Regions from separate parts of the Paenibacillus sp. NRS-1782 genome, predicted to be linked through region 1. Evidence: riboswitches for the same ligand, from Rfam matches in the RefSeq annotation. Region 1 holds a riboswitch; the other holds the start of a gene.
What was found. Region 1 has a riboswitch for thiamine pyrophosphate ahead of ACIFQM_RS02660 (thiamine phosphate synthase). Riboswitches for the same ligand answer to the same signal wherever they lie in the genome.

Region 1 (6,175 bases):
CATTGCCGCATCGCCAGGCGAGCGAATGCCGGCATCGACGATAACCGGAACCTCCGCTTGCTCAATTATTAGCTCTAATGAAAACGGGTTTAGCAGGCCGCGTCCTGTACCAATAGGTGAAGCTCCAGGCATAACAGCATGTACGCCAAGCTTTTGCAGCCTTTTGGCCAGAATCACATCATCTGATATGTAGGGCAGCACGATAAAACCTTCCTCCAGCAGCTTTTCACTAGCCTTGAGTGTTTCAAAAGGATCAGGCAGCAATGTCTTGCTATCCCCAATGACCTCCACCTTAATCATGTCGCATAGACCTGAGGCTCTCGCCAGCTTAGCGATGCGCACTGCCTCGTCCGCCGTTGTCGCTCCTGCCGTATTGGGAAGCAGTGCATAACGACTCAAATCCAGTGTATCTAGAAAATGTTGCTTATCCCGTTCCTCCAGATTTAATCTTCGCACGGCAAATGTTAATATTTCGGTCTCCGCAGCTTCCACAGCTTTGGATTGAATATCCAGATCGACGAATTTTCCTGTACCCAATAACAGCCTTGACGTAAAAGATGCTTTACCAATCGTTAACATCATTAACCACCTCCCACAAAATGTATAATTTCCAATCTATCTCCATCTTTCAGTATCGCTTCATCATGATCCTCACGAGTCAATATGTGACGATTCAGCTCCACTACTACAGTTTTCACTTTCAAATCCAGCTCCTTCAGCAGTTGATCCACATGAATGATCCGACTGGAAAAGGTCATGCTCTGACCGTTAATCGTCAGCTTCATTTACTCGCCTCCTTTATATGTTCAGGAGAAAAGCCGCTTATTCCAAGCTCAGCCACACCAACCCCTTTTAACAGAGCTGCTATCGCAAACCCGGTAGCTTCGCTCAGCAACACGCCGTTCCGGTAGTGCCCGACTGCGGCATATACTCCTTCAACGCCGGGAACAGGCCCAATACAAGGACGCCGCGCCGCTGCCTGCGGACGCAAGCCCGCCCAAGTGCGTAAAAAAGAGGCTTCACGGACACGAGGCAGCCAGGCAGAAGCACGGGCCAGCAGCGCCTCCAGGCTTCCAATGGTCACCTCTTTGTCATGCTGATGCGGCAGACTCGTCGCTCCAATCCAAAGCTCGTTATTCCGCTTGGGCACCAAGTAAATATCATCGGCGTAGATGGTATATTCCAAGGGATGATCCTTCAAGGAGATAGCAATAGCCTCACCCTTGACCGGATAAAGCGGATATTCAAAACCAACCTGCTCCAGCAGCCTCATACTATCCAAGCCTCCAGCAATAATGACCTGTTCGCAGGAAAAAATGCCTCTGTTTGTTTGTACGCCACAAATTCGCCCATGCTGTACTATGAGATACTCAGCCTGTGTACCCGTCCATATTGTTGCTCCGAGCACCGTAGCTGCCCTTGCATAAGCACAACAAAGCTGGACCGGAGAAATCTGCGTCTCCTTTGAGCGGTATATAGCCCCGATCGCTTGACCATCCAAACCTGGAATTCGGCGGGCCAATTCTTTGGCATCCCACCAAACAGGATGATCATCCTCTCGCGCAATAGCCGCAGCCCAGCGTCTTTGTCCCTCGGCTTCAGACCGGAAGGGGGTCACAAATCCTTCTGTTCGGAATTCTACCTGAACACCGGACAAACGCTCTAGGTCACGAACCAGCTCGGGAAATGCATCCCGGCTTGAGCGAGCGAACTGTGCCAACTCCGGGTCGGTGAAATCATCACTCTCTGCTGCCAGCATCCCGACCGCAGCTCCTGAGGCTCCCTCGCCCGGAATGAAGCGCTCCAGCAATATCGTACTGCGCCCCTCCTTGGCCATATGATAAGCAATCGAGCTACCGATAACACCTCCACCAATGATCAAGCATTCAGCGTGTCCAATAGCTGGTGCCTTTGTTTTTATCTCTGGCATATGTTTCATCTCTCCCCTCCACTTACGATTGTGCTTGCAGCAAACTCCTATTTTCGTTTCACCACTACAGGCCGTGAACTACTCGATCTGTCATCCGCCTATATGCCCTCGCAGCCGCAACAGGGAACTCTGCCTTCCAGATGCCGGACATTACGGCAATTCCACTTGCACCCGCAGTATACAGCTCGTGAATATGGCGTGGTTGTATGCCGCCTAGAGCAATCACAGGGATGCTCAACAACCTGCTTATGCGCTCAAGCTGTGCTATACCTCGCGGAGTAACACCAGGCTTGCAGTGAGTCTCATACACATGTCCATAGAGTACATAATGCGCTCCTGCCCGTTCGGCAGCCTGTGCCTCCTCCAAGGAATGCACCGACACCCCACAGCGCATATCCTCTGAGAGTAAGCTTTTGACAGCTGCAACAGGTAATCCGTCAGCCGGTAGCTGGATAGCTCCAACGGAGGTCAGCAAAGCAACATCCACCCGGTCATTTACTGCAATTTGCTGTAAAGGAACTCCTCGATTCACCATACTGCGGGTTAAATCGAGCAATTCAGATGCGCTCTTCTGCTTCAAGCGCACATGTACATAATGAACATACGGATGAATAGCAGCAGCCACCTGGGCAGTATGTGCATGTGCACTGGAGTCGCCTTCCATCGTAATTACGTGCAATTCGATCTTATTCTCACCTCACAATGGACTAAATGGTTGTAAGCTGACCCTGTATCTTTACAGTCTCATATCGTGCTATACGTTATGGACTAACCACGTTTACCAGCAAAAAAATGAAGGGGTACGGTATATGAATACGAACGAAAACGCAAAAAAACCACTTCCCGAAGGAAGTGGTTTAACGTACGTCCAATAACCAAACGGATCATTATATCCGTATACGTATATCGTCCCACATACAAACAAAGTAATAAATTCGTTACCTCGTTTGTATGGCGCTCACTTCCCTACGCTGGCATAACCCAGATCAGGTGCAAAGGGTCCGAAATCCGGTTATTCCGTCTCAGCCGCATGGGCGGCTCCCCTAGTGTAACTATTTTATTGTATCAGCTAAAGATAGCTTAGCATAATTTCCTAATCCTGCAAACCCTGCTTCTTGTGAAGCTTGGTACAGAACTGGATATTTAGTTGACTTTACTTGTCCATTCTTCCACATTCCACGTTTTGGTTACCCAATCCTCATAAAAGTCCGGTTCGTGAGATACGAGCAGCACCGTTCCTTTGTACTCCTTCAAGGCACGCTTCAGCTCATCCTTCGCTTTGATGTCCAAGTGATTGGTAGGCTCATCGAAAAGCACCCAATTGCTTTCCCGCATTAACAGTTTGCATAGGCGGACTTTGGCCTGCTCACCACCACTGAGCGCGGATAGCGGACGGGTGATATGCTCATTTTTCAAACCGCAACGCGCCAAATGCGCCCGTACTTCATGCTGGTTCAAGTGCGGGAATTCATTCCACACATCCTCAATCGGTGTAACTTTCTCTGCTCGTACCTCTTGCTCAAAATAAGCTGACTGCAAGAAATCCCCTTGATAGGTCTTGCCGCTGATCGGCGGAATTTTTCCCAGAATGGTTTTGAGCAATGTCGATTTACCGACACCATTATAGCCCACAATCGCAATTTTATCGCCACGTTCAATCGTCATGGACATTCTAGGCAACAGAGCATGGGTGTAGCCAATTTCAAAATCAATACCCTCAAACACCGTTTTCCCACTCGCACGCGCTTCTTTAAATTGGAATGTTGGCTTAGCCGCTTCTTCCGGTTTATCAATGCGCTCGATTCGATCAAGCTGCTTCTCACGACTCTTCGCCCGACCTGACGTAGAGGCGCGCGCCTTATTGCGTTGAATGAAATCTTCCTGCTTCTTAATAAAATCCTGCTGCTTCTCATAAGCTTCAATATGCTGGCTTTTGTTCAGGTCTGCCATTTCAAGGAACTTTTCATAGTTGGCTGAATAACGGGTCAGCTTGGCAAATTCAAGATGATAGATGACATTAACGACCTGATTCATAAATTCAGTATCATGAGAAATAAGAATAAACGCATATGGATAATCCCTCAGATAACGTGTAAGCCATTCAATATGCTCTACATCCAAATAGTTGGTAGGCTCATCCAGCAGTAACACATTTGGCTTTTCCAATAGCAGCTTGGCAAGTAGGACCTTCGTTCGTTGTCCACCACTAAGTGCGGAAACATCCCGCTCCAGTCCTATTGCGGAAAGGCCCAATCCATTCGCCATTTCTTCAACCTTCACATCAATGAGGTAAAAATCCCCCATATCCAGTTGTTCCTGAATTTCACCCATCTCTTCCAGCAGCACTTCCAGTTCTTCGGGAGAAGCTTCCCCCATCTTGTCAGTGATCTGCATCATTTCCTTTTCCAATTCCAACAACGGGAGAAAGGCGTCCTTCAGTACATCCCGCACCGTTTTACCAGGTGTAAGCTTGGTGTGCTGATCCAAATACCCATAACGTACACGTGGAGTCCATTCCACTTTGCCTTCATCCTTAAGCAATTTTCCGGTCAGGATGTTCATCAGTGTCGATTTACCTACACCATTGGCTCCCACCAAACCTACACGTTCCCCTCCGAGCAATCGAAAGGATACATTTTTAAACAATGTGCGGTCCCCAAAATTATGGGATACATTTTCTACAGTCAATAAACTCATAAGCTGTTTTTGGCTCCTTATTATCATCGGCGATGCCGACTGTTCTTATTTCATATGCATTTCTTTCAAAGCCTTATTGTAGCACATCCAGTAGCCTTATCGGAATATTGAAAATGGGTGAATTTGAAGGATTTTGATATTGTCTGCTTATAAAAAAAGAAAACCACTCGTAGGAGTGATTTATTTAAAGATTGTTTAAAGATTTTATCTATTATCATTATCACATTTGTATTCAAAATACCCTGCGGCTGCCGCAGATTTTTCATCTGTAAAACGCTCTGTCGCTTTAAAGGGAGCAGGGCAGGAATCTCTGTAAAAATATTTCATTCCGGTATCCGGCTCTACGCCGCCGATCATGGCTTGTTTCCTGACGACTCTCCCCCCACCAAACCCATAGTTATTGTAGTATCTGTCTCCAACCGGGATTCCCTGGATAAACGCCATCAGCCCCACATCATCTACCGTGTTATACCATTCCTCTTGCGAGATAAGCGGCAGCGTGAATGTATACGATATACCATTATGTACTGCTTTCTCGTTATAGAGATTAATAAGTCGGCCCAGATCCTCCTGAATGCTGTGGACAATGGTGGAACGTCGTGCTTGCTCAAAAGCTTCCGGGTCATTCAGCAACGAGATCGTTGTCTGTCCCTGAAGCTCCTTCTGAAAGCCCTCTACCCACCTGTGATTCCTAGCATCGTAGGCATGTACATAATTATCCAAAGTAAACCCTACACTGTTACCTGCCGAATCAACGTAGGCATAAGGTTTTTTTTCACTCCATTTGGGTTCCTGGACAGCTTGTCCATGCTCATCTGTGTAAGATTCGGAAGCGAACACATAATAGCCGTCATAGTCCAGAATCGTAAGTGCAGGCATATAATCCAATAATGCGCGTTGTGCCACTGTATCCCCATCAATTCCCATATTAAGAAATAGGGTACGCAGGAACGTGTGCAGCGCTTCTTCTTTATCTACACGAAAAAACTTGTCCGATCCATACCCGGCCTCTCGTTCCTGACGCTCATTCTGTGAAAGCACGACACCTGCATCCTGAATTGCGGTACGGAGGGCAGAGGTATATTTCATTTCCAATTGCTGTACTTCGCGCTGATTCTGCACCCGCAGGTCACTAACTACGCCAAAGGGCAAAAACAACACGATAAATATAACTGCAAAATCAGTAATCTTCATTCAGAACCATGCCTCCGTAAGAAGCTGTAACCGCAGGTTTGCCGCTATTTGCCCCACCAAGGAGCCATGATTTGTACAAGTCCGCAGGAGTTCGATTCGTATTGTGTACCCTCACTGTAAAATAATCTCCTGACATCATGGTATACCGACGTGTTTGATCTGACTTTGGCTGCTGATTGTCTGGAAACAGTACAGGCAAGATTTGCGGGTTATAGTAACCGTCATATACGGAGGAATAGTAGCCGAGAAAGCTATCCGGCCTCGCCGCATCTGCATAGTCCGGTACATATTTTTTGTGCATATGCTCCAATTCAACCTCATACGTATTACCCGTCAGCTCTAGCTCACGCATAA
Region 2 (6,175 bases), on a different contig from region 1:
GCGAGGATTCGAAGGTAACCTTAGCCTCACCGAAAGGAGCAATAGACCAGTTGCCGTCCGCAGCCGGATTAATCGTTCCGTTCGTACGGATGTAATCAATAACGACTTGGCGGCTTTCGTCCGGTGCTGCCATCACAATACGTTTGCCATCCGGATTCGCCAGTTTGGATGAGGAAGCACGATAGTTGTTGGTCGCTACGATAAATTTCTGTGCAGGATCAATTGCTTTCCCGTTGTATTGTAAATCCTTGATACGATGAGCAGAAGGATTAATAACGGTTCCCTTCGCATCATATCGTGCAGGCTGAGTCACATCAATCTGGTACTTTACACCGTCAATGACATCAAAATTGTAGGTAGGGAAATCTTTGTTAATCAGCGATTGTTCATCGGTTTTCTTTGGATCGATAGGGTTGAACTGGCCAGCAGACCACTCCAGCCATTCCTGAATTTCAGCACCGGTAACTTCTACGGCTTGAACTGTGTTCGGGTACACGTACAGATCGGACACGTTTTTAATGGCTATCGTGCCTTCAGGAATGTTGGTGTAATACTCAGCACCGTTTCGACCACCAGCCTTGAATGGAGCGCCAGCCGACAATACGGGAAGATTTTCGTATTCGGTCCCTTTAAGATGGTTTTGTACATACCATTTTTGTGCATTCGTCACGATCTGAATGGATGGATCATCCTGAACTAATGCAAAATAACTGTTAATCGGTGCGGTCGTGGTTCCTACTGGTTGACGAACATAATCCAGCGTTCCTGTATGCTCTTCATTGATCGCATCTGTCAGTTTGAATTCGGGTTTGATCTGCGCAGTCTGATTTTTGGTATTCACAACCGGACGTACTTCCGACTGAGAGTTGGTTACATTCCACACGCGGTTTTTCTTTTCCAGGCTCAGGTCAATAATGCCCAGTTCCTTGCCCCATGAGGAAGCTTCCACAGCTGGTACACCATTAATCGTTCCTTTATCCAGGTCTACACCACTCATTTCTTTAAAATCAGGGCCGGGGAAGGATTTATGCGCATGTCCAAACAGAATAGCGTTAATTCCGTCCACCTTGCTCAAATATTTAACGGCATTTTCCATCATCGGAGTTTGTGGTACATCCTCATAACCTGTGTGTGCCAGCACAATAATAATGTCAGCACCCTCGGTTTTCATTTGAGGAATAAACTTTTTCGCCGTTTCCACAATATCCTTGGTAACGACCTTCCCCTTCAAATTGCCTTCATCCCACTGCGTAATTTGGGGCGTTACCAAGCCAATCACGCCCACTCTGAGTGGATGAATTTGACCCTTTTCATCCGTCACTTCTTTATCAAGAATCCGATAAGGGGTAAAATAATTTTTAGTTCCTTGGCCCCCATCATCGTAATACACGTTCGCATTTACGTAAGGGAAATCGGCTCCCTTGAGTGATCTTTCCAGAAAGTCGAGACCATAGTTAAATTCGTGATTCCCCACCGTAGCCGCATCATAGCCCATCAAGTTCATCATCTTGTAGACCGGATGGACTCCGCCCTCTTTCTCGAAGGCTTTGCTTCTGGCCATATAATCACCTAGTGGATTGCCCTGCAACAAGTCGCCGTTATCGAACAACAGGCTGTTTCTTGTTTCACTGCGCGCCTGCTGAATCAGTCCAGCTGTGTTAATCAAGCCATATTCATTCGTTTCCCTGTCCGCATAGTAATCGTAATTCATCAAGGCCGCATGAATATCTGTTGTTTCCATGATGCGCAAATTCACTGTACCGCTATCCTTGGATTCGCTGGCAGCCCAGGACGGAGCGGCCGAAAACACCAGCATGCTACAGGCTACAACTACTGCTGTAAGCCCTCTAAAGCATTTTTTATGAAATATCAAAATATATCCCTCCTCATTAAGGTGTAGGCGTCATACACATGCTTTTGCACATATATGTAAGCTTTGAACCCACCATTCCTATTTTAATCCAATGACGGACAAATGAGTAGTCATTTACTCCATTTATTTATGAAAAAATAATTAATTTTCCGTAAACTTAAAAAACCAGCAAACCTCCCAAATAACTCGGAGAATTGCTGGTTTCCTCATATTCTAACCGTTCTATTTCTCCCAAACCTGACGTCCGTTTTGCTTACCCATATACTCAATACGAGTCGGATTCACATCCAGAATGACATAATCGGGGTCATCTGGGCCAGAAAACCATTCCTTTAGCGAATCATTCCACACTTGTTTACGGAGTTCCTCGTCAGCTGTTACCCGGACAGTAGCCTCAACCTCCACGACTTCCTTCGTACCGCCAACCTCATAGCCCAGCAGCAGATAAGCGTTTGGATTATCCTTCAGCTCTTCCACCTTATGTGTTTTGCGATCTGTCGCGAGATGAATGTTCAGCCCTTCGTTAAAAAGAGCCATATAGCGTACCTTCGGCTTGCCGCCCTCCACCGTACCCAACGAGCAAAATTTGTTGTTATCCAAAGCCTTTACAATGGCTTGTTCCAGTTGGCTGCGATCCAATGTTTCCGTTTTACCCACGGTACAACAACTCCTTTTCGCAAATTAGAATTCCTGTGAATGCCATGCCTTGAACCGAAGGATCATAGTCATTTTCAGAACAAAGCTCACAATAAAAGTGTACCCTGACGTGCGGCAAATGAACCGTCACTTCTTCCCCCATGCTGGACAGACCCGCCTTCTAGGCATATAATCGTCGTAGTAAACCCGAATGAATAACCCATTTGACTATACAATGCCAGGGGTGCTGGAATCGGCCGGCTGAGAGTGTGTCCCAAGACACTGACCCTTACAACCTGATCTGGGTAATGCCAGCGTAGGAATGCTTAAGCAAGATGCGCCCCCTTTTTCTTACTACGGTGGGCCATCCCTTACTTTGGTATATACAAGCGCAAGCGTCCCGGAACATCGGGGCGCTTTTTTTTGTTGAGGATGATGTTGTTGTTGGAACAGATAGCGTCCGGCAGAAGTTATTTTTGTAAAATGGGAAACATAAGCTGTCTGATCCGACGGATTACGGGTAATAAAAGGAGAGAAAACAACGATGAAGCGCATGAAAATGTTAAGCCTGGGGCTGATCAGCCTGTTGCTCATGACCCTGACTCTGACCGCCTGCGGCGGAAGCTCCTCCTCTGCGCCACAAGGTGCGGCTCCTGCCGCCAATACCCAAGCGACCTCCCCGACCAAGGGACTCCAGGATGTAAAAGTCGTGCTCGACTGGACGCCAAATACGAATCATACGGGACTCTATGTCGCCAAGGACAAAGGATTTTACGAAAAAGCAGGCTTGAATGTCCAGATCGTTCAGCCCGGTTCGGGCGGAGCCGATCAAATGGTTGCTTCCAATGCTGTACCTTTTGGTATCAGTTATCAGGAGGGCGTCACACAAGCTCGTACGCAAGGGGTACCGCTCGTATCCATCGCTGCGGTCATTCAGCATAATACATCAGGCTTCGCAGCCCCGGTTGACCGCGGGATTAAGAGCCCGAAGGATTTTGAAGGTAAAAAATACGGCGGCTGGGGTTCGCCCGTAGAAGAAGCGGTCATGAAATCCATCATGGACGCAGACAAGAGCGATGTAAGCAAGGTGAAGATCATTAACATGGGCAATGCCGATTATTTTACAGCCGTGAAGCGGGATATCGACTTTGCCTGGATTTTCTACGCATGGACCGGGATTGAAGCCCAACTACGGGGTGAACCACTGGATATGCTGTATGTAAAAGATTATTCCAAAAGTCTGGATTACTATACACCCGTCATCGTGAGCAACGAACAGACCATTAAAAATGATCCCGAGCTGGTCAAGTCCTTCATGGACGCGACCGCCCAAGGCTATGAATATACCATCGCTCACCCGGAAGAAGCCGCAGACATCTTGACCAAAGCGGTTCCGGAACTGGATAAAAAGCTGGTACTCGCCAGCCAAAAATGGCTAAGCCCGCGTTATCAGGACGATGCCGCCCAATGGGGCGTACAAAAAACGGAGGTCTGGAAAAACTACTCGGACTGGATGTACGAGCGCAAGCTGCTCAGCAAGCCTTTGGAAGTCAATAAAGCCTTCACCAACGACTTCCTGCCCAAGCGCTGATCTTGTAAATCGAGCTTAAAAGTAGCCTTTGCGCCACTACGCAGTCGGATGGTGCTTCGCTTGTAAAGCACCATTCCGCCTACTTCGTTCTTATGCTTGTTTCGCTTTTATAAAAATGCCACACCAATAAAACCCAAAAATATGGTGCTTTTAAGGCGGTTGGCAGCGTAGCGTTACATTTGAATCTGAAGAAGCGAAGCGGTCTCCCCCCCTTAAACCACCATATTTCCCTAAAAACACTCCAAATAAAGGACAGGTGAATTCACATGGCTAACACACTGCTCAGTATTCAAGTAATTCCTAAAACCCCCAATAACGAGGACTCTTACGCATATGTAGATAAGGCAATTGAAGTTATTCAGCGCTCCGGTGTCAAACATCAGGTGAACCCATTGGATACGACCATGGAAGGCGAGCTGGACGAGCTGCTAAAGGTGGTTAAAGAAATGCACGAGGCACTGACAGAAGCAGGCAGTCCAAGCATCATTTCACAAATCAAAATCGCACATAACCCGCAGGGCATCAGCATGGATAAGCTGACCGAGAAATATCGCCCATGAATCCGAAAGGCAAAAACGCTTCTTGGTGGAAAAGCGTATGGCCGCCCCTTGTGGCGGTCCTCTTCTTTTTAGCCGCCTGGCAGGGAGCGGTTTCCTATTTACATGTTGAATCCTGGCTACTGCCAGCTCCGTCCCTAATCGTGCAGGAAGGAATGGCCCAGTCGGCGCTGCTTGGCGCCCATACTTGGGCTACCGTTCGCTTAACGCTGGCGGGATTTACGATCGGCACAGCAACGGGATTATCGATTGCCATTGTTCTTCATACCATCCCTTTTCTCAAATCGGCTCTGTATCCGCTGCTCATTCTTAGTCAAAACATTCCGACCATCGCTCTCGGCCCGTTGCTGATGGTGTGGTTTGGTTTTGGCGTGTTGCCCAAGCTGATGGTGATTACACTGGTCTGCTTTTTTCCTGTGGCTGTAGCGGCCATGGACGGGCTGACGAGGACGGACCGCACGATGATGAGCTATATGCGCATGTCGGGCGCAGGCCGCATGACTATTTTCATGAAGCTGGAGCTGCCGCATTCCCTGCCACAAGTATTTTCGGGCATCAAGATTGCCGCCACATACAGCGTAATGGGCGCGATCATTGCGGAATGGATCGGCGCCAGTGAAGGAATTGGATATTATATGAACCTGCAAAAGTCGGCCTACCGCACGGATCTGATTTTTGCCGCCATTGGCATTATTGTTACACTTAGTTTGTTAATGTTCGTAGCTATTCTACTGCTGGAAAAATGGCTGGTACGTTGGAAACCCGACCAGGAATAGCTTCCAAGTGGAATCAAAGGATACCAAAGAAAGGACGTGGCATGTATGAGTCTGCATCCTACTAACTTATCACCGCAAAATATGGCTGATGAAAAACGAGTCCAACGAGCCGTGGAACCGCAGGAGCATTCTTCCACTTCTCCAGCCTTGGAACTGGACGGTATTAGCCTGGCCTTCCGGGAAAAGCGAAGCCCGCTGCCTGTATTGCAGGATGTATCCTTGAGCGTTCGACCTGGGGAATTCGTCTCCCTGATCGGCCCGTCCGGCAGCGGCAAAAGCACACTGTTTCACATCATCGGCGGGCTGCTCAAGCCCCAGCAGGGGCACATCCGTATGCACGGACAGGACGTGACCGGCGAACGCGGGCATATCAGCTATATGCCCCAGCAGCCCGCGCTTTTCCCGTGGCGTACCACGCTGGACAACGTGCTGCTCGGGCAGGAAAATGCGCGGCGTAAAGATACAACAGCGCAGCCTCGGCACAGCAGCGAACGCGAACGCCGTAAGGAAGCCCTGCAATGGCTGGAGCAGGTTGGGCTTGGCCCATTCGCTAAGGCGTATCCGCATACGCTCTCTGGCGGCATGCAGCAACGGGCGGCTTTCCTGCGCGCGCTACTCAGTCCGCAAGAGCTGATGCTACTGGATGAGCCGTTCAGCGCACTGGACGCGCTGACGCGCGGAGACATGCAACAATGGCTCCTGCGGATGTGGGAGAAGAACCGCCGCTCTGTGCTGTTTATTA

Region 2: linked by a shared signal. The riboswitch ahead of ACIFQM_RS16390 (ABC transporter substrate-binding protein) and the one ahead of ACIFQM_RS02660 (thiamine phosphate synthase) in region 1 are both predicted to bind thiamine pyrophosphate.

Annotation. Positions count from the first base shown of each region.
Region 1 covers NZ_JBITPH010000009.1:91,868-98,042, reverse strand. The annotation lists gene ACIFQM_RS02675 (thiazole synthase) at 1-579, opposite strand, end outside; gene thiS (sulfur carrier protein ThiS) at 582-785, opposite strand; gene thiO (glycine oxidase ThiO) at 782-1,930, opposite strand; gene ACIFQM_RS02660 (thiamine phosphate synthase) at 1,995-2,609, opposite strand; TPP riboswitch at 2,877-2,985, opposite strand; gene abc-f (ribosomal protection-like ABC-F family protein) at 3,074-4,627, opposite strand; gene ACIFQM_RS02650 (hypothetical protein) at 4,832-5,821, opposite strand; gene ACIFQM_RS02645 (hypothetical protein) at 5,808-6,175, opposite strand, start outside.
Region 2 covers NZ_JBITPH010000041.1:51,917-58,091, reverse strand. The annotation lists gene ACIFQM_RS16400 (bifunctional 2',3'-cyclic-nucleotide 2'-phosphodiesterase/3'-nucleotidase) at 1-1,816, opposite strand, end outside; gene ACIFQM_RS16395 (pyridoxamine 5'-phosphate oxidase family protein) at 2,096-2,530, opposite strand; TPP riboswitch at 2,740-2,849, shown strand; gene ACIFQM_RS16390 (ABC transporter substrate-binding protein) at 3,054-4,100, shown strand; gene ACIFQM_RS16385 (MTH1187 family thiamine-binding protein) at 4,367-4,660, shown strand; gene ACIFQM_RS16380 (ABC transporter permease) at 4,657-5,433, shown strand; gene ACIFQM_RS16375 (ABC transporter ATP-binding protein) at 5,479-6,175, shown strand, end outside.